DNA from 4 places in the Brevibacillus sp. AY1 genome. Region 3 is predicted to be linked to each of the others. Evidence: riboswitches for the same ligand, from Rfam matches in the RefSeq annotation. Region 3 holds a riboswitch; each other region holds the start of a gene.
What was found. A riboswitch is a leader RNA that binds a small molecule or an ion and turns the genes downstream of it on or off. The one in region 3 is predicted to bind S-adenosylmethionine.

Region 1: another riboswitch for S-adenosylmethionine. It lies ahead of JZI27_RS10155 (MetQ/NlpA family ABC transporter substrate-binding protein); the one in region 3 lies ahead of JZI27_RS06825 (aminotransferase class I/II-fold pyridoxal phosphate-dependent enzyme).
Region 2: another riboswitch for S-adenosylmethionine. It lies ahead of JZI27_RS10490 (BMP family protein); the one in region 3 lies ahead of JZI27_RS06825 (aminotransferase class I/II-fold pyridoxal phosphate-dependent enzyme).
Region 4: another riboswitch for S-adenosylmethionine. It lies ahead of metH (methionine synthase); the one in region 3 lies ahead of JZI27_RS06825 (aminotransferase class I/II-fold pyridoxal phosphate-dependent enzyme).

What each region holds. Positions count from the first base shown of each region.
Region 1 is NZ_JAFLPN010000009.1:32,963-38,320, reverse strand. It holds gene JZI27_RS10170 (nucleoside hydrolase) at 1-632, opposite strand, end outside; gene JZI27_RS10165 (ABC transporter substrate-binding protein) at 714-1,796, opposite strand; gene JZI27_RS10160 (DUF2294 domain-containing protein) at 2,073-2,426, opposite strand; SAM riboswitch class I at 2,656-2,759, shown strand; gene JZI27_RS10155 (MetQ/NlpA family ABC transporter substrate-binding protein) at 2,902-3,720, shown strand; gene JZI27_RS10150 (methionine ABC transporter ATP-binding protein) at 3,755-4,792, shown strand; gene JZI27_RS10145 (methionine ABC transporter permease) at 4,792-5,358, shown strand, end outside.
Region 2 is NZ_JAFLPN010000009.1:110,093-115,450, reverse strand. It holds gene JZI27_RS10495 (ABC transporter ATP-binding protein) at 1-878, opposite strand, end outside; gene JZI27_RS10490 (BMP family protein) at 972-2,015, opposite strand; SAM riboswitch class I at 2,217-2,331, opposite strand; gene JZI27_RS10485 (methyl-accepting chemotaxis protein) at 2,418-3,896, opposite strand; gene JZI27_RS10480 (DUF3298 and DUF4163 domain-containing protein) at 4,112-4,729, shown strand; gene JZI27_RS10475 (M20/M25/M40 family metallo-hydrolase) at 4,813-5,358, shown strand, end outside.
Region 3 is NZ_JAFLPN010000005.1:10,110-15,467, reverse strand. It holds gene JZI27_RS06840 (hypothetical protein) at 1-1,148, shown strand, start outside; gene JZI27_RS06835 (DUF5665 domain-containing protein) at 1,151-1,483, opposite strand; gene JZI27_RS06830 (pyridoxamine 5'-phosphate oxidase family protein) at 1,603-2,061, shown strand; SAM riboswitch class I at 2,157-2,275, shown strand; gene JZI27_RS06825 (aminotransferase class I/II-fold pyridoxal phosphate-dependent enzyme) at 2,372-3,535, shown strand; gene JZI27_RS06820 (trans-sulfuration enzyme family protein) at 3,532-4,719, shown strand; gene JZI27_RS06815 (YhcN/YlaJ family sporulation lipoprotein) at 4,863-5,358, opposite strand, start outside.
Region 4 is NZ_JAFLPN010000001.1:286,657-292,014, reverse strand. It holds gene metH (methionine synthase) at 1-2,198, opposite strand, end outside; SAM riboswitch class I at 2,327-2,426, opposite strand; gene JZI27_RS01495 (YjcZ family sporulation protein) at 2,633-2,734, shown strand; gene JZI27_RS01490 (hypothetical protein) at 2,878-3,372, shown strand; T-box leader at 3,415-3,667, shown strand; gene argS (arginine--tRNA ligase) at 3,734-5,358, shown strand, end outside.

The DNA of each region.
Region 1 (5,358 bases), on a different contig from region 3:
GTATCGCCCAGCTCCTGTATATGCGCTTCGTTTAGTAGCACTTTTCGCGTCACGTCCAAACCGACGAGCGTCAACGAAGGAAAACCGGCGTGAAAGACGATCTTGGCAGCCTCCGGGTCCACGTACATGTTGTATTCAGCTGTCGGGGTGACATTGCCGTGTTCCTTCACAACTCCCCCCATGAAGATCACTTCCTTGACCTGATCGACCAGTTCAGGATATTGACTTACAGCCAAAGCCAGATTGGTCAAAGGACCAGTCATAATCAAAGTCACTTCGCCCGGATGCTTTTTTACCTGTTCAATCATAAAATCAGGCCCAAAACCTTCCTTCACCTCGGTGCGCACCTGTACATCGCGAAGAGCTCCACCCAAGCCATCTTCGCCGTGAATCCGGTGCTCAAAGTAAACATGGCGCAAGAGGGGGCGAGATGCTCCGCGAACGACAGGAATCTCCTGTTCCACTTGCAAAAAGTCGAGGATTTTGCAGGTATTTTCCGTAGCTTTGGACAAGGAAACATTGCCATTGACTGTCGTAATGCCCAGCAAGTTGAAGCGACCACTTTTGACGGCTAGCATGATGCCCAACGCATCGTCTACTCCGGTGTCCACATCCAATACGATTTTTTTCATACGTCAACCCCCTGCTCCATTCTGATCTAAAAAAACAAGGGTATATTCAACTCGAAATACCCTTGTCCTGTTCATCCGTGCCTATTGGATAATTTCACGGTTCCAACGGTCAATCCAAGCTTTGGACTGTTCGTTGACAGCTTTCATGTCTAGCTTGCGCAACTTGCTGATCGTTTCTTCTCCGTAGGTAATGCCTTTTGCTTCTTCTTCAGTCAGAGTCAGCGTCGTGTTTACAGGTGAGTCGACTTTTGCTTTCGCAGCTTTCTCTTGTACTTCCTTGCTCAGTTGGTAGTTGATGAAGTCTTCAGCCAGTTGTTTGTTTTTGCTGCCTTTGACGATATTGACGGTATTCATGACCGCGTAGCCGCCTTCTTCAGGAGAAACGAATTTCGCTTCTGGAACAGCTGCCTGGATATCCTTGAAGTACATTTCCATGATCGGTCCTACTGCGATCTCTTCTTGGCTGAACATGTTCACGTACTCAGAGGTTTTATCGTAGTATTTGACAACTCCGCTGTTGATTTCTTTCATTTTGGCAAATGCTTGGTCTTCGTTGAATGTCGCGCTGCCTGAAACTTGCGATGCAGCATCCAGAATCATCGGACCAGTGGTCGAAGTGATGTTCGGCAGAGTCAGCTTGCCAGTCAAATCAGCACTCCACAGATCTTTCCAGGATTTGATCTCGGATTGAATCAGGTTGGGATTGTACGCGATACCGAATTGACCGATGGTATAAGCCGGTCCGTACTCTTCTCCGAGTGGGGCTTTGGCAATATCATAGACTTCATTCAAGTTCGGAATACGGCTGCGATCGATCGTTTCGAACAGCCCGTCATCGATCCCTTGCTGCGCGTAGTAGTCCGATAGATAGATCAGGTCGACAGCAGAGTTGCCTTGGCGAATTTTGTTCAGGCGTTCTGCGTTGTTTCCGATTTCCAAGACAATTTCCACGTTGTGTTCTTTTTCGAATGGCTCATATACTTCTTTGCGGAAGAAGTCTTCAGAAAAACCCCATGTCGAGATCACCAGCTTTGCAGGGGCGCCTTTTGGAGCTTCACCAGCAGCATTTCCCTCTGGCTGTTGAGCTTGATCTGCACTGCCACAGCCGGCCAGCGCGAGAGAAAGTGCGGATACAGAGAGCAAAGAAGTAAATAATTTTTTCATGTAAAAGTCCTCCATTCAAACCTATCTCTTTATTGTTTGTTCCATGAACCCCTTACTTTACTTTCTCCAAAGAACCGATGATCTTTCCCGCATCACTCCCTTCAATAAGGAAAAATAAGGAAATAAACAAAAGAAAAGCACCCTTGAATAGATAATTTCTTCTAAACAAGAGCACTTTTCTTCGTAAACGAAAGAATTGTACGTCTGTTTCATCCCGACCGGGTCTTCCCTTAAGATAAATCAAAAGAAAAAATCCCAGATAGGAATGTTGACTATTTATTTTTCGGTGGAATCCGACAAGATCACATTGGTAAAGGCCCACTGTGTAGTAGCGTCATAATCACGCAATATCGCTTCCAGCTGCAGACCCATTTCTTCTTCCAAACGTTCCCGCAGTCTTTTCTTATAGAGAAGCGACATCCGAAAATCTACTTCCAGCTTTAGTGCAGGAGCCTCGCCTTCGAGCGCATCGGATCTTGGAGAGCGTCGGTGCTTGGCTTGAAAAGCAATCAGGTTTTTCTCAATCGTAACCTTTAGTGAAGTTGTCCCAAAACCGAACAACTCTTTGGCTATCTCATTATAGATATGAGACAGTTTCTTTCTACTGTCGCTATTGTCCTGTATGGTCATAACATCACCTGCAAGCGTAATTGTCAGGCTTTTTTACTCCCCCATTATACATATGATCATAGTCGTTTTCAAGTTCAATATTCGTATTTTGCTCATTTCCTTGATAAATATGCTCTACTTCGTACGACTTTACTTACTTACAAAAAGTGTTTGACAGATATAAATAAGAACTATATAATCCAACTATCCAAGTAAGAATTAGTGTCAATTTAACTTCATATGTAATCATCTCTTATAGAGAGAGGTAGAGGGACTGGCCCAATGAAACCTCGGCAACCTATCCAATTGGATATGGTGCCAATTCCAGCGGAGATATTTTCCGGAAGATAAGAGAGGTATAAGCGACTTTTATTCGTGTTGCATGATAACCTCTTCTTTCGGGAAGAGGTTTTTTTGATTGCTAGACACACTTGGTCATGGGCTTCAATTTTTTAAACATATAGAATTTAACAGAAAAAAAGGGGAGAAATTTACTATGAAAAAGACCGGATTTTTGCTTACATCCTTGTTGCTTGCAGCTTCCTTGTTGACCGCTTGCGGAGCCAAACAAGAAGCAGCACCAGCAGCCGCTGAACAGACTAAAGTGAAGGTAGGCGTAACCGCTGGACCGCACGAAGAGATCATGAACAAAGTCAAGGAAGTTGCCCAAACAAAAGGCTTGGAAGTAGAGGTTGTCGTATTCAATGACTACGTGCAGCCAAACCAATCCTTGGATAAAGGTGCTCTGGATGCGAACAGCTTCCAAACCATTCCGTTTCTCGATAAATTCAATGCTGACCACAAGACAAAAATCGTCGTCGTAGACAAAACGGTTACATTCCCAATGGGTCTCTACTCCACCAAGCATAAAAACGTAGCTGATGTACCTGAAGGTGGAGTTGTTGGTATTCAAAATGATCCAACAAACCGCGCCCGTGCATTGCTGCTATATGAAGCAGCAGGATTGATCAAACTAAAAGAAGGCGTAGGAAACGAAGCTACTCCTCTGGATATCATTGAAAATCCGAAAAAATTGGAGTTTAAAGAACTGGAAGCTGCTTTCCTGGCACGCTCCCTGAACAACGTAGAGCTCGCAAGTATCAATACCAACTTCGCGATGTCTGCTGGCTACTCTCCAAAAAAAGATTCGATTTTCTCCGAGACATCTGATTCTCCTTATGTTAATGTCATTGCAGTGAATGAATCGAATAAAGACAACCCTGCTATCAAAAAACTAGTAGAAGCATATCGTTCGGAAGAAGTGAAGAAATTTATCGACGAACACTTTGATGGAGCCGTCCTCCCGTCCTGGTAAGGCAGGAAATTTGCACAGCAAGGAGACTGGATAGATGATTCAGCTTACAGAGATCCATAAGACGTACAAGGTCGGAAACAAACAGGTTGAAGCCTTGAAAGGCGTGTCACTGAACGTAGAGAAAGGTCAAATTTTCGGAGTGATCGGATTTAGCGGAGCTGGGAAAAGTACCCTGCTCCGTACGATCAACTTGCTCGAAAAGCCAACTAGCGGCTCAGTAGTCGTCAACGGTCAGGATATGCTGTCGCTGAAGGAAAAAGAGCTTCGACAGGCACGCAAGAAGATCGGGATTATCTTTCAGCACTTCAACCTTCTCTCTTCCTATAATGTATTTGACAACGTAGCCGAGATTTTGCGCATGAACAAGGTACCGAAAGATGTCATTAAGAAGAAGGTTGAGGATCTGCTGAGACTCGTCGGCCTGGAGGATAAGGCTCATTCCTATCCCTCTCAATTGTCTGGCGGCCAAAAGCAGCGTGTCGGGATTGCCCGTGCGCTCGCGACTGATCCGGAGATTTTGCTTTGCGACGAAGCCACATCTGCTCTTGATCCACAGACCACCGAGTCGATTCTGGATCTCTTGCTGGACATCAATCGCAAGTTCAATCTGACTATTGTCCTGATCACACACGAGATGCAGGTCATCAAAAAGATCTGCGACCAAGTCGCCATCATGGAAAATGGTCAAGTTATTGAGCAGGGCTCCGTTCTGGATATTTTCAGCAACCCACAAGCACAGACTACCCGCAATTTCATCAAAACGATTTTTGATGATGAGGTACCGACTGAAATCTTGTCCAACATCAAGCAAAGCGGTCCTGCCGCGGAAATTCTCCGTGTAGCTTTTCGCGGGGATGCAGCCTTGGATCCCGTCCTGGGACATCTGTCGGCTCGCTTCCCGGTTACGACCAATCTCTTGTACGGATCGATTACGTCTATCAAAGGTACAGCACTTGGTATTTTACTGTTGCACATTTCCGGAGATGAACAGGCTGTGCAAGACGGCATCAAATTTTTGCGCGAATCCGTCTACAGAGTGGATATCGTGACACGAGAGGAGGCAGTTCACTAATGGACCGATTAGTCGAGATGATTCCATTATTCACCAGATCCCTGGAAGAAACCGTGATCATGGTGGGTGTTTCCTTGTTCATCGCTACCGTGATCGGGATTCCGTTAGGCGTCCTGCTCGTGATCACACAAGGCAATCACCTTTTTCCAAACAAAACCCTTTTTCACATCCTGAATGCCATTATCAACGTCCTTCGTTCGCTGCCGTTCATTATCCTGATGGTCGCGATCATTCCGTTTACCGAGCTGGTTGTCGGCACCTCCATCGGGATTGAAGGGGCCATCGTACCCCTGATTGTGTACACGGCACCGTACATTGCTCGTCTGATGGAAACAGCGCTGCTGGAAGTAGATCGCGGTGTCATCGAAGCGTATCAGGCTATGGGTGCTTCCCGCTCCCAGATCATCTTCCGCATCATGCTGCGTGAAGCCAGACCCGGTATCGTCCTGTGCTTGACCATCGCTACCATCGGTCTGATCGGAGCGACTGCAATGGCGGGTGCTGTAGGTGCGGGTGGTCTCGGTGACCTGGCCCTGCGATACGGCTACCAGCAATGGGATATCGAA
Region 2 (5,358 bases), on a different contig from region 3:
TGTCCATTGCCAGAAACCCCGGCAATCCCCACAATTTCTCCGTGATGAACGGTGAAGCTCACCTGGTCCAACAGCGACTGTTTATCGCGGACCGTCAGATTTTCCACCTGCAGCAAAGGCTTGCCATCCAGCGGGAGCCTTTCACTCAATTGCTGCAGCTCCCGTCCGACCATCAGGCGTGCCAGATCGTCCACATTGGTCTGATCCTTGGCTACGCTCCCTGTCACCTTTCCTCCGCGCAGCACGGTGATTCGATCGGCTACTTCCATCACTTCCTGGAGCTTGTGCGTGATCAATATAACGCTTTTCCCGCTCTCCGCGAGATTACGGATAGTTTGCAGCAAGTCTTTTACCTCAAGTGGTGTCAAAACTGCTGTCGGTTCATCCAAAACGATGATGTCTGCGCCCTGGTACAATACCTTGAGAATCTCCACCCGCTGTTGCTCTCCAATCGAGCAATTCGCGACAAGAGCCTGCGGGTTTACAGGAATGCGGTACTGCTCACTCAGTTCGCGCACCTTGGCTGCCGCATCTTTGCGCAGAAAAAAGCCGCTCTTCCTAGGCTCGTAGCCAATTACGATATTTTCTGCCACACTGAACTCGCCAAACAACATGAAGTGCTGATGAACCATGCCAATCCCATGCTGGATCGCGTCGTTCGGACCGCGAAAGGCAACCGGTTTTCCATTCAGCACAATTTCCCCAGATGTGGGCTGTTCCATCCCGTACAGCATCCGCATCAACGTCGTCTTTCCCGCCCCGTTCTCTCCGACGATAGCGTGTACTTCACCTGCACCAAGTGTGATCGACACCTTGTCGTTGGCAGTAAAATCGCCGTACTTCTTGGTCATTTCCCTCATTTCTAATCGGTGGGCCATCGCGATCCCCTCCTTTTGTCATTTCCTCTCCCCATACAACAGCAGACCGACTACAACCGTAGTCGGTCACGCCATTTTCACTGAGCTGTTCGATTAGAACGATTCAGGCACTTTGCGCGTACCCGCCACGATTTCTTCGTTGATTGCCTTTACTTTGTCTACAACCTCTTGTCCAATGAAGGCATGCAGTGGGGTTGCACTGTCGTGTGTGATATAGGTAACGCCCACGCCTTTTTCTTTCAAACCATAGGTAACTACTCCAGGCTGGAATGTACCCTCTACAAAAGATTTCACGGTTTCATAAGCTGCTGCATCTGTACCTTTCAGCTGGGACAATACGATGTGCTCCGGATCGATCACAGTACGGTCTACGTCTTGACCTGCGGTATAGAAGCCTTTTTCCTTGGCTGCTTCAAAAACGCCCAGGTCACCAACAGCAGCAGCGCCGTTGATGAAGTCAGCACCTTGAGAAGCTTGCAGTAATGCCAGCTCCTTCGCCTTTGCCGGGTCGGTGAAGCTGCCCACGTAGTTGACGATGAATTCAGCATTTGGATTGGTGGCTTTCAAGCCTTCAGAAAAACCGCCTGTCCATTTCTTCAACAAAGGGATGTCCATCGCTACGACCATACCTACTTTGTTTGTTTTTGTCGCCAGACCAGCAGCAGCACCCATCAGATAGGCTGCTTCCTGCTCGCGGAAAGTTACGCTGCGAACGTTTGGCAGGTCGATCACGGTATCAATGATCGCGAAGTTGCGATCAGGGTTTTCAGCTGCCACTTTTTTCAGGGCATCCTCGGATTCAAAGGAGGATGTGATGATCAGGTCATATTGTTCAGCTACAGCCACGCGCAGATTTTCTTCAATCGCGCCGTAGTCGGTCGATTCGATCGTTTTCAGTTCAGCACCTAATTCTTCAGCTGCTTTTTTGGCACCATCGTCCATTTGCTGGAAGAATGGGTTTACCCCGATTTTCTCAGGCAGGACCAAAGCGATGCGTTTTTTCACTGCTGGTTCTTCCTTTTGTTCCGCTGGAGCTTGTCCAGAGGCTTGTCCATTGTCTACCGGTGCATTTCCGCCACCAGCGCAACCTGTTGCCAAAACGGCAAATGTCGTTAAAGCCAACCATAACTTCTTCATGATGTCTCCCTCTCTCACACAAATTCTTTCGCGTTTTTGATCTCTAATAGGTAATGTACGTTTTTTTTGGCAAAAAAACAACATTATATGCGTATATTTTCATAAAATATACTAAAAACGTTCGTGTATTCCACCTCTCTCCTTTCAACAAACAAAAAAACTCTTCCTTTTGGGAAGAGTTCGCAGCTATCGCTATCCTCTTCCTCATCTGTCAAAATCCACATTTTGGATTTTGCAGGAATTGGCACCTTGCTGTACATGGTACAGTGGTTGCCGGGCTTCATCGGGCCAGTCCCTCCGCCGCTCTTGATAAGGTAGGTGAATCTATTCGGTTGATACGGATTTAGTTTAACAGACTCTTTGAAAAACGTAAATTATTTTCATCTGGGAATACAGTTTGCGTTATTCCTTGGTTTGGAAGGATTGCTGCAGGCTGTGGGAAAGCTTGTTCAGCTCGCCCAACTCATCTGTTATCTCGCGAACCTTGTACTGCTGGTTCTCCGCGGTTGCGAACAACTCTTCCAGATTGGCTACGGATTCTTCGGTTACGGCGGTAATGGTAGACATCTCGGCTGCCACTTCGCCAGAACGGCTTTTTACCAGGTCCATACTCGTGCGAACATGCTCCGTGGCAGACAGGAACGTTTCCATTCCTGCTCGTACCGCTTCGATCGCAGCGACCGTCTGTACCGCTAGCTCTTTTCCTTTTGCAACCGAGGTTTCCCCATTGCTCATATGGTAGACGGCGTTCTGACTTTCCTGATGAAGCGATTGCAGGATTTGGTTAATTTCCTGTGTAGCAGTGGCACTTTCCTCCGCCAGCTTGCGTACCTCGTCCGCGACTACGGCAAAACCGCGTCCATGCTCACCAGCACGAGCCGACTCGATCGCGGCATTGAGTGCCAGCAGGTTGGTTTGCGATGCGATCTGATTAATGGCCCCGACGATTTCCTCTACACGGTTGGCTTGACGATTCAACTGGTTGATCGTCGCAGAAGCTACATGAACGGCTTGCACGATCTGCTCCATCTGGGTGGACAGCTCATTCATTCTCGCTACGCTTTCGACCAGACGTCTGTTGTTTTGATCCGCCTCGGTCTTCATCATGTTTGCTTTCTCGGTCACCGATACGATTTCCTGGTCGATCTGCTGGACTTCCTCCTCGATCTTCACGGTGGAGTTCGCCTGTGCCTCCATGCCAGTCGCGACTTCCTTGAAGGCGATCATCATATCATCTGTATTTTGTCGGGTTCCCTCAGCGTGCCCGTGTACGTATTGCGAAGTGCGGTCCAACTGTTCCGTCATCAGCTGGATTTGCTCCAGCATCTCTACCAAACGCTGCTCCTTCTCCTCTGCTTCCTGTCTCGCTGCATTCGCTTGCCTCAAAGAAGCTTGTCCAGCCAGACACAAATACGTGAGTGCAATCATCATTACGAAGATCGCGACGACGCGCACGATCAGATTTACTTCAGAGAAATCACCGCTGAACAGATCGTACTGTCTCGTGTAAAAACCGACTCCCGTAGCGATGGCTTGCGTAATGCCGGCAAACACCACCAGCTTCCAATCCAGATAGGCAGCCAAAAATCCCAATACAATAAAAGCAAGAAACGAGACTTCTTCATAAGGGGTAAAGTGATCGAATGAAATCGCATAAAACATAAGTCCAATAGCTACTAGGTAACGAATGATTCGGCTGTCCTTACGAATGAAATAATACGGCGATACAATCAGGGTCACCAGCAGTCCCAGTGAAGTAACGAGCCAGAAGTTCACATCCATTTGATACGCGATCAAGCCTGCCATCCAGAGATGATTCCACAAAATAAAAATCATAAATCCTTCTTTGTTTGTCAGGGTGTTTCGCACTAACTGAATCATGATTCCCCCCCTTTTCCCTCTTACATGTGGTTTTCTTCCCCATTATAGAACGTATGAAACGCAAAATTCATGCGAACTTGTGAAGAATTTGATAAAGAATAGAAATATTTCCAATAAAATAATCACGGCTTTTACTGACCACTTATTCCAGAGCGGAATAGGCTGATAGGAAGCAGAACGTACACAATGAATCCAAAAGGAAGGAACAGATAAACATGGAGCGAAATCAACTGCCTGTCAGTGTCCTGACGCGAACCATAACGCGCCCCCATACGCGGATTTACTATCCACAATTGACCGGTCTGTCCAACCAACAGGCTGAGCAGCAGATTAACAAATCATTGCTGCAAACCGTCAATGGACTGATCCATGAACAGGAACGCGTTCAGATACAGGGAAATACACAGATGCAGGGAAGCTACGAGATCAAAACCAATGAACGAGGCATTTTCAGCGTTACCATGAGCAACTTTGCCTACACGCCGCCGATGGCTCATCCCATGACGTTTCTCGGCTCGCTGACAGCCGATGTACAGACTGGCAAGATCTACAATTTGCGCGAGTTGTTCAAGCCCGGCAGTGATTACGTGAGAATCTTATCTGAAAACATCAAGAAGCAGATCCAGCAAAGACAAATTCCTACCTTGAACCCCTTTACCACGATCTCGCCCGAACAAGACTTTTATGTCGCAGACAAATCGCTGGTCATTTACTTCCAGCTCTATGAATTAAGCCCATACTATGTCGGCTTTCCGATGTTCCCCATCTCTGTGTACGACATCGAAGCCATTGTCGCGGACAATAGCCCGCTCAGCATCCTGTCAGCAGACTGACGATCCGTGAAATCCAGGCAGGATATCCGATTTCAAGAGGGAATATTAGACTCCACTATCCTACAAAAACGGGGGCCCTACTCATGAAAAAATGGCAGACCAAGGATCAGCTAATCCATCTCTTGTGCGGGCTAGTCCAAATTCCCAGCGTTACAGGCTCTACAGCGGAAAAGCTCCTGCCCACCTATCTGATCGAGCAGTTGAACACCCTGCCCTATTTCCAGCGAAACCCCGGTCACGTCCGGGCAACGCCTACAGACGATGGCCGCCTCTTCGTCACCGCACTGGTCAAAAAAGAAGGCGCACGGGACACCGTCATTCTCATCAGCCATTTTGATGTTGTCGACGTAGAGGACTATGGCTCCTGGAAAACGCATGCTTTTGACCCTGAACAGCTTACTTCTCTCTTCCAAGCCCAGCAGCAAGAGCTGCCTTCTGCCGTACAGCGTGATATGGAGACGGGAAACTGGCTTTTCGGACGCGGTACGATGGATATGAAATGCGGCCTCGCCCTGCACATGTCGATGGTGGAAAAGGCTTGTGCTGGCGAGTTTGATGGCAATATCCTGCTCTTGACTGTCCCCGACGAAGAAGTCAACTCCGTCGGAATGCGCGCGGCTGTCCCGGTA
Region 3 (5,358 bases):
ACACCTTGCAAATCCTGCTGAAGCAACAAGCGGAGCATCTGTATATGGTTGTGGACGAAATCGGCCTGGATACCCATTTGCAGACATTCATGCAGGACCATACGGAGGAATGGGAACGAATCTATCAGGAGCACTACAAGAATATTTGGCTGGAAGTACGCTTCCTGGATGATCAGGAAATCGTCAGTGTCCAAGCAGAGACCGAGGGTATCAAGGCATATATAAAAGGGATCGTCACACCTGATGTAACCAAAATCGTCGTCACCAAGCCGAATGGCGATACCATCACCGTGGTGCCGACCAGTGAGCTTACCTTTGCCGTCAGCTTCTTGTGGAATGGCAGCTCCAAGGATGAGTATGCGACTGTGAAAGCCTATGCGGGAACGAAATTGGTGGACAGTGAAAAAGTCAAGCTGGTACCACAGACAGAAGATGACGCACAGCTCTTGATGCATACTTATTCGGTGCTGGATGCCAAAAAATCCGAACTGAAATTGCGCGGAATCGTCAAGTTGCCTGCTGACAAGATATACGTTACCTACAATGGCGTCAAAAAATCAGCGAAGGTCCAAAAGCTGTGGGATGATGTAGGCAGCTTCAGCTTTACCCTCAAGGATGTAACAGAGGGGAAAGAAAAAGCATTGGTAGAAATCTACAAGGGAGATAAGAAGCTCTCTTCTTCTTCGATCGATGTCCAGGTGATTAATAAGACGGAGAATACGGCTAAGGTATATACCCTTACAGGAGTTGCCGAAATCGATGCAAAGCAGAAAAAAATCAAGGTCAGCGGTACGGTTGCTGGCTGGGATAAAAACAAGAACAAAAATGTAAGTCTTGCGATTGTCGCTCCGAATGGGCAGAAAAAGGTTGTAAAACCAAATGCGCATGGTGAGTTCAACCACACGTTCTCTCTTTCTGGCAAAAACAAGTCTTGGAATGGTGACGACGTCAAGCTGGAGCTGTATGTAGATGGCAAGCTCGTGATTGAAAAAGAAATCTCGTACAAAACAGTTACGACCAAAGATAACAAGCATCCAAATGGCAATGCCTACGGATATTGGAAAAACCAGGACAAGAAGGGGAAAGACAAGGATCGCGACGATGAAGACGATGACGATGACGACGATGATGACGAAGATGAGGATTAATCTTATTTGATTTGTCGATATGACTCCACATAGTCTATGATCTGGCGGATGTAATCGCCAATGATCGGAATCGAGAGAAATTGGGATAAAAGTGAACCGAATAAAGCCAATACGATGGCAGTCCCGATCGTAAGACCCAGCCCCCGGGCAAGACCTGCGAGGAAATTCGTCCAAAGCAGCTTGCGCGGGGCTGTGTAATTTTGAATGACATCCGCTAAACGTATATCCTCTAGAAACATGGCGATCTTGTCCATTCGCTCATTCAGTTTACGTACTTCCGCGATTTCCTTGGAGAGATGATCGATTTGGGCAAGCAATCGTTCTGTTGGGGACATGCTTTAGCCTCCTTCTGATTGTTCTGGATCGGGTTTGATCCAACATGCAGTTTCGGTTGCCTATCAAGGCGAATGAAGAGTACAATGGATTTACATATCTTTCCTGGGAGGGCAGTGGCATGGCTGAAACGGTTTCCCAAACATTGTCCGAAGAATTGTTTTCGTTCCTGCAGCAAGAGCGCTTTGTTACACTTGCGACGATCGACCATGAGACAGGGGCACCTGCGCTCCATTCTTTGTCATGGACGTTTGCTGAATCTGTGCAATTGATTCGTTTCGCCGTAAATAACCGTTCCCGGATCCTTGCAAACATCGCCAAACAGCCTGAGGTCGTGCTTCATCTGATCGTAGCTGACTCCTCATATGCTGTCAACGGACGCGCAGCCATCAAGACTGACAGAATGGCAGAGGTGCCTTTGAAGCTGGCGATGATTGAGATGGAGATTTACTCGGTCCGGGACATCATGTTTTATGGTTCCCGAATCTCTGTAGAACCACAATACGAGAAAACGTATGATAAAAAAGCGGCGATGAAGCTGGATGGTCAAGTAATGGCAGCACTTCGAAAAGGTCCATAGATTCAATTCCACTTTCTTGAAAAAAATGATTTGACAAAATTGCAACCATTCCGGTAGTATTAGGTTCAATTACAGCATAAATGAATAGTGTATTCTTCTTATCCAGAGCGGCGGAGGGACTGGCCCGATGATGCCCGGCAACCAATCACCTGTATTTAACAGGGAGATAATGGTGCTAATTCCTGCAGAGTGATTCAACTCTGACAGATGAGAAGGATTTGTTTACGGTGACGTAATCAAAGCCTTCTTTCAGAGGAAAGAGGGCTTTTTTCATGCCCTCGCAGTTGAATTTGAGGGGAGCGAGATCATCATGCATTTGGAAACAAAACTGGTTCAGACAGGAGTAGGAAGAGACGAAAACACAGGGGCAATCAATTTTCCCGTCTATTTCGCAACCGCATACCGTCATCCGGGGATGGGGCAGAGCACAGGCTTTGATTATACGCGGACGGCGAATCCGACCAGGGCAATACTGGAAGAGGCAATTGCGACAGCTGAATCAGGTGACAGTGGGTTTGCCTGTGCCTCAGGCATGGCTGCGATCCACACTGTTATGGGTTTGTTTTCACAAGGAGATCACGTTCTCGTTTCACTGGATTTGTATGGCGGTACATATCGCTTGTTTGAGCAGGTATTGACCCGTTATGGACTCGCATTTACGTATGTGGACCTGCGTGATGCGTCAGCAGTGAGAACTGCCATCCGTTCGCAGACAAGAGCCATTTTTGTTGAGACGCCGACCAATCCGCTCATGCAGATCACGGACATTCGTCTGATCGCGCAGATCGCCAAAGAGCATGGCCTGTTGACCATCGTGGACAATACCTTCATGACTCCTTATTGTCAGCGGCCGTTGGAGCTTGGCGCTGATATTGTCCTGCACAGCGGGACCAAGTATCTGGGTGGACATAATGACGTGCTGGCTGGCTTGATCGTGTCAAAAGGAGCTGAATTGTCGGAGAAGCTGAAGTTTTTGCATAACACCATCGGAGCTGTTTTGGGACCGCAAGACAGCTGGCTGTTGATCAGAGGCCTCAAGACACTGGCACTGCGCATGGAACGTCATCAGGCTAATGCATGGGCAGTAGCACAGCGATTGAAAGATCATGCGGCCGTTGCCGAGGTCTTTTACCCGGGGCTGCAGGACCATACTGGGTACCTGACGCAGTTGGAACAGGCAAGTGGCTTTAGCGGCATGGTATCCTTTCGTGTCCGTTCAGCTGAACAGGTGCCCGTGATTTTACAGAATCTGCAGGTCATCTCTTTTGCCGAAAGTCTGGGTGGCGTCGAGTCCTTGTGTACGTATCCGGCAACGCAGACCCATGCAGACATCCCGCAAGAAATTCGCGCATATGTGGGTGTATGTGACCGGTTGTTGCGTTTGTCGGTTGGCATTGAACATCCTGACGACTTGATCGAGGATTTGACACAGGCACTCGACGCTAGCCTGGTAGCAGGGGGGACTGTTCGATGAACTTTGCAACGAAAGTGCTGCATGGTACATCTTGTTTTGATCCGGTCACAGGTGCTTCTTCGGTACCGATCTATCAAGCCTCGACCTTTCATCAAGCAGATCTGGAATGCCCTGGTCGCTACGATTATGCACGCTCTGGAAATCCGACCAGACAGGCGCTGGAAGAGGCAATTGCCGTATTGGAAGGAGGAGAGAGGGGTTTTGCCTTTGCATCCGGTATGGCTGCCATTTCCAGTGTGTTCATGCTCTTTTCCTCGGGCGATCACGTCATTGTCGCAGAGGATGTCTATGGAGGTACCTTTCGATTTTTGACCAAGGTGCTGTCCCGCATGGGGATCGGGGTGACCTTTGTGGATGCGACCCGCGTGGAACAAGTGACGGCAGCGATTACTCCGGCTACCAAAGGCATTTATCTGGAGACGCCATCCAATCCGACGCTGAAGGTCACAGATCTGGCGGCAGTGTGCAGAATGGCCAAACAACACGAGCTGCTGGTTATCGTGGACAATACCTTCCTGACGCCGTATTATCAACGACCCCTGGAGCTGGGAGCAGATGTGGTGATTCACAGTGCAACCAAATTTATCGGAGGACATAGCGACGTGGTGGCTGGTCTGGCAGTCACGAAAGACGCAGCCTTGGGAGATCAGCTGTATATGATTCAAAACGGCATGGGAGCCATTCTTGGCGCGCAGGATAGCTGGCTGGTGATGAGAGGATTAAAAACGCTGAAAGCAAGACTGGATGTCGGCACACGCTCAGCAGACCACATTGCCCATTGGCTTGCGGAGCATCCTGCTGTGAGCCGTGTCTATTATACCGGCTTGCATTCGCATGAGGGACACCACGTTCAGGAAAGACAGGCGAGCGGTCATGGCGCAGTCCTTTCGTTTGATGTCGGTAGTCGGGAGCGGGCAAAAGCGATTTTTGATCAGGTGAAGCTGCCGATCGTCGCTGTCAGCTTGGGTGCGGTAGAGACGATTCTTTCGTATCCTGTTGCGATGTCACATGCATCCATGCCTGTAGAGGAACGGGAGAAAAGAGGAATTACTGACGGATTGATCCGACTTTCTGCAGGTTTGGAGGACACTGAGGATCTTGTGCAGGATCTGGCACAAGCACTCGATTCACTTCCGCCATTTGAACATAAAATCAATGAGAAAAAGACATTCTCCCGGGCGTAATCCTGGGACGAATGTCTTTTTTTACAGTATCGGAAAGTATAAACTTCTGTGAGTAAAACGTCCCGATACTGCAAGAATAACCTACCTCTAAAACGCGGTCGCACGTCATTGAAATGGCCTCGATAGAGGTTTTCTTATGCAGCCTATGGTGCCTGTGTACGGTTGGCATTGATCTTGTCATTTCCATGTGGCTTAGACCTGCCATCCTTGTTGATGCGTTGCTCATTTTCACGCGAAGGCTTGTCCTCGCGTTGTTGAACATGCCGGGGAGCTTGCGGGATAATGCGACCGACAATATCTCCCATTTCTTCGGCAAATCCATGAATCGGGCGACCCCGGCGAATATCTGCGGCCATCTCCCTCAGTCGTTGGACGATATCGGGATCCGCGGTCACTAAAGCTGTGGCGCCTTGAGGGTCTTCTTTCAGCGCCTCGGCGACGGAGTATTTGATGACTCCCACTTCAGGTCGATCCAGATGGGCGTTTACGTCAATGCCGACCACCGCGTATTTTCCTACCACTACAGCTGTAGCCCCATTCACTTTCGGGACACGTTTGGCCAGTTCAACCAGACGATCAGCAGTTGCTGCGGCAGACTGGTTCTTGGGAGGTGTGGGATTCGTTTGCTGGACACGCTGT
Region 4 (5,358 bases), on a different contig from region 3:
GAAAGAATGATTTCCACCAGATTCTTTCCGATGTCATGCACGTCCCCTTTGACCGTAGCCAATAGAATCTTCCCTTTTGCAGCTGCATCCGATTTTTCCATGAAAGGCTCGAGGAACGAGACCGATGCCTTCATGACCTCAGCACTTTGCAAAACCTCTGCCACAATCAGCTGGTTTCCGTTAAACAGGCGGCCAACCTCTTCCATCCCGCGCATCAATGGCCCGTTGATTATATCCAACGGCTGGTACTTTTCCAAAGCCAGCTTCAGGTCTTCAGTCAAGCCATCCTTGGAACCCTCTACAACATAGCGTGCAAGTCTTTCCTCCAGCGTCAACGAGGAGACCTCAATCTTATCTTCTTTTTTCTTTTGGCGATAAAACTCTGTGAATGCGGCCAGCGTTTCGTCATTGGTTTCGAACAAAAGCGCTTCTGCCAGCTTCCTTTCATTTTCCGGAATCGAAGCGTAACGCTCCAGCTTCTCGGTATTCACGATCGCGTAATCGAGACCGGCGAGCGTCGTATGATAGAGGAATACCGCGTTGAGTACTTCCCTTCCCGCCGCAGGCAATCCAAAAGACACGTTGCTCACACCCAGAATGGTTTTGCAATGAGGCATCGCTTCCTTGATGAGACGGATGCCTTCCACGGTCTCTTTCGCTGAACCGATGTACTGCTCATCTCCGGTACCTACCGGAAAGACAAGCGGATCAAATATGATATCTTGAGGGTTGACCCCATATTGATTTACCAGCAGGTCGTACGAGCGCTTGGCTACCTCCAGCTTTTTTTCGCGTGTAACAGCCATTCCAGCTTCCTCGATGGTCCCAACGACAACGGCTGCACCGTATTTATGAATCAGGGGAGCAACCTCTTCAAATCTCTCCAGTCCATCCTCCAGATTGATGGAGTTGAGAATGGCCTTTCCTTGCGAATAACGCAATCCCAGCTCCATGACCTTGGCATCTGTGGAGTCGATCATCAATGGCGCTTTCACTTTTTTCATAATATATTGGAGGAATTTTTCCATATCGGCGTATTCATCCCGGTCCGGATCTGCGAGACAAATATCGATTACGTGAGCTCCACGCTTCACCTGGGCTCGGGCAATATCAGATGCTTCTTCATACTGCCCTGCCGCGATCAGATCGCGGAATTTCTTGGAACCAATCACGTTGGTACGTTCTCCGACGAGCAACGGACGGTTATCGTCTTCTACGTAAACGACGTCAATACCGGATACAGCACTGACAGGTTCGCTTACTTGCGTACGAGGCTTGCAGTCCTTCAGCGCGTCTGCCATGGCCCGGATGTGATCGGGGGTCGTTCCGCAGCAGCCACCTGCGATGTTGAGCCAGCCCTGCTCGGCAAAAGCCCGCATTTTGGCAGCGAGTCCTTGTGGTGTCTCGTGGTAATGTCCGTTTTCATCTGGCAGCCCGGCATTGGGATAACAGCTCACGCCGCATTGAGCCAAGCCAGAGAGTGTACGCAAATGATCGCGCATGAATTCAGGACCAGTCGCACAATTAAGACCTACGGAGACTGGCTTCAGATGCTCCAGAGAGAAGTAAAAGGCTTCGATGTTTTGTCCAGCCAAGGTAGTACCCATCGGCTCGATCGTCCCGGACAGCATCACCGGCACTTCTTGACCCAGCTCCGCAAAGGCCTGACGAATCCCGATACCGCCCGCTTTGACGTTGAGAGTATCCTGCGAGGTCTCAAGCAAAAGCACGTCGACTCCACCCAGCAGCAATCCTTTTGCCTGGCGATAATACGATTCGACCAAATCATCGAAGGTTACCCCTCCGGTCAGCGAGAGCGTCTTCGTCGTTGGCCCCATGGACCCTGCCACATAACGGGGCCACTCAGGAGTGGAATAGCGATCGACCGCTTCTTTTGCCAGTCTGGCAGCCTCGATGTTGATCTCCAGATCTTTATCCGCTACGTCATATTCAGCGAGCACCACCGAAGTAGCACCAAAGGTATTTGTCTCGACGATATCTGCTCCTGCCTCCAGATACGTTTCGTGGATGGATCGAATCACATCCGGTCTGGTCAAATTCAGCAATTCATTACAGCCCTCGTACTCATCCCCGCCAAAATCTTCTGCAGACAGATTGGCCTGCTGCAGCATCGTGCCCATAGCACCGTCCAGTATCAAAATTTTCTGGGAAAGCTGTTCGCGAAAAGTAGGTTTCATTTGGCTTGCTCCTTCTCCCCTGTATCGGTAGTTCTTTTTGACGAACGATTTTACATGCAAATAAAAAAATCCTCTTCTTGTGAAAGGAGAGGATTTGTCCGCGAGATAGCTTATGCGCTTGAACCATCCTCTTATCTTTCAAAGCAAAAAGCTTTGCTGGAATTGGCACCGGTTTTACCGGTTGCCGAGGCTTCATCAGGCCAGTCCCTCTGCCTCTCTGGATAAGAGTTGTACATGCTATTCAATTATTTGGAATTTTGTATGACGTTTGAAAGTATCTTATCACCCCCCTTGCATGGCGTCAATCAACAATTTGTCTATTTTCATTGACGCTTCAAGATCGCGCCCAAATTTCCGGCAACTGGTCATTCGCCCACGCCAACCTCCGCGTTCGTGTATAGACTAGAGCATAACGGAAAGGAGGGAAAACAAACATGAGTACTTCTTACAGCAGCGGCTTTTTTGGTGAAGCCTTCGCAATCGTGCTCGTTCTGTTTATCCTGCTGGTCATCGTTGGGTGCTCTGACGACTGCTAGGCCATCAGACAGAATAGCTAAAAGAGCCTGAAGACTTCTTCAGGCTCTTTTTTCACATGTAACGTCAAGCACCCGCTTGATTGTCAGTGTTATCGTGATTTGCTATGATGGGGAACGAAGGACAACAAAGGAGCGAACCCTAAGTGGATACACTACTTCCCCAAGAAAAGGATGCATTTATCTCTGCATTGGAAAATATTAAAGTACTCGAACAAAGTGAATTCGAGACTTATAGCATTGTGAAGCATCGTGAGACCCAGCAGCATTATTTGCGCTACTTCCTTGTCCATATCAACCTGGTTGAGGGAGGTCGACGCAACGAGCACGACCACTTCCTGCCTGTCGAATCCGACGACGTTCTCGGACTGTTATTCGGTGAGCAATCTTATCATTTTCCCGACAACTGGCGCAAACCTTATTTGCGCAGTGGTAATGACAACCGCTTGATTCCCTTCGATCCCTCCGAGAATTACGATCTGGAGGAAGAGGCCAGGGCTGAGCTTGCGATGCTGGAGCAGCTGGAAACGTTCAAGAATCAATGGATGAACACGGAAAACCTGAGCGCTGAAGAAAAAGAAAAGCTGACGCGCGAGTATTTTCAAAAATTGGATCAAATCCTTAAAAAGCCAGAAGAGTAAGTTGCACATGCTCGTCTTTTTTGGCTATAATGCATAGATAAGGATGAATCGTTGATAAGGAAAGTACTCCATGTGTGAAGCTGAAGCGAGTCGGGGAAGGTGCAAGCCCGATGCGGACCATGTGAGGAAACGCCCCTTGGAGATGCTGCCTGAAAATCTGCGTTCCTTACGCAGATCGCGTAGGGACATGCCGGTACTGCCCGTTATCGCAGATCAAGCGGTTTTTGCTGGCCTCTGACAGGATAGCAAAAACAACAAGAGTGGCACCGCGGGAGCATAACCTCTCGTCTCTTTTTTCAGGAGACGCAGGGGTTTTTTTATTTGCGGATCACACCTTCACAAGTGAAAGGAGTATCAAAAAATGAGCTACAAGCATCAAGTGGCGGAGAAAATTGCTTCCGCCCTGGTTCACCTCGGCGTGGACTCGCTGACCAAAGAAAACGTTTATAACATGCTGGAAACCCCACCAAATCCGGCGATGGGCGATATCGCCTTCCCTTGCTTTCAATTAGCGAAAGCACTGCGCAAAGCACCTCCCATGATCGCTGCAGAGCTGACTGAACAAATCAGTGGCGCACCATTGAAGGAAGTAAAGGCTGTCGGCCCATACGTCAACCTCTTTTTGGATCAGGAAATGGTTGCCCAGCAAGTGATCAGCACTGTTCTTTCTCAAGGAAAAGCTTATGGAGACAGCGATCTGGGACAGGGACGCAATGTCCCCATTGATCTCTCCTCCCCCAACATCGCAAAACCGTTCTCGATGGGACATCTGCGTTCAACCGTAATTGGTAACGCCATCGCCAACATCATGGAAAAGCAAGGCTACAAACCGGTGCGCATTAATCACTTGGGTGACTGGGGCACCCAGTTCGGAAAATTGATCGTAGCTTACAAGCTATGGGGAGACGAAGAAAAGGTAAAAGCAGAGCCAATCAAAGAACTGCTCAGTCTCTATATCCGTTTCCATGAAGAAGCAGAAAACGATCCATCCCTGGAAGATCAAGGCCGTGAATGGTTCAAAAAGCTGGAAGACGGTGACACAGAAGCAAAGCATCTGTGGACCTGGTTCCGTGACGAGTCCCTGAAGGAATTCATGAAGATCTACGACTTGATGAACGTATCCTTCGACTCCACCAATGGCGAAGCCTTCTACAACGACAAGATGGACCGGGTCGTTCAGCTATTGGAGGAAAAAGGACTGCTGACCGAGTCCGATGGCGCACAGGTCGTTACACTGGATGAGTACGACATGCCACCTTCTCTGATCAAAAAATCAGATGGGGCGACCCTTTACGCGACCCGTGACCTAGCTGCTGCCTTGTACCGCCATGAAACCTACGATTTTGCCAAAGCAGTTTACGTGGTCGGAAATGAACAACGCCTCCACTTCCAGCAGCTGTACAAGGTGCTGGAAAAAATGGGCTATCCGTGGGCAGCAAACATGTACCACATTCCATTCGGGATGATGCTCAAGGATGGAAAGAAAATGTCCACCCGTAAAGGGAAAGTCGTCTTGCTGGAAGAGGTATTGGCTCAGGCGATTGCTGATGTGCAGAAAGTGATTGAAGAAAAAAATCCATCGCTAGCCAACAAGGAAGAAGTATCTCGTCAGGTGGGCGTAGGTGCCGTGATCTTCCACGATTTGAAAAACTATCGTCTCAACGACATCAACTTCTCCTGGGAAGAGATGCTTACCTTTGAAGGAGAGACCGGGCCGTACGTTCAATATACGCACGCTCGTGCCTGCTCGCTGCTGCGCAAGGGCAACTACCAGCCTGAGTCGCAGACCTCCCTCGCTCCAGGGGCATTGGACAGCAAGGAAGCCTGGGCAGTCGTCACACTGCTGAATGCATTCCCAGACATCGTCGAGCGTGCAGGAGACAACTTTGACCCGTCTCTGATCGGCAAATACGTGATTGATCTGGCACAGGTCTTCAACAAATTTTATGCCAACATCCGTATTCTCGCGGAAGAAGAAGAAATCAA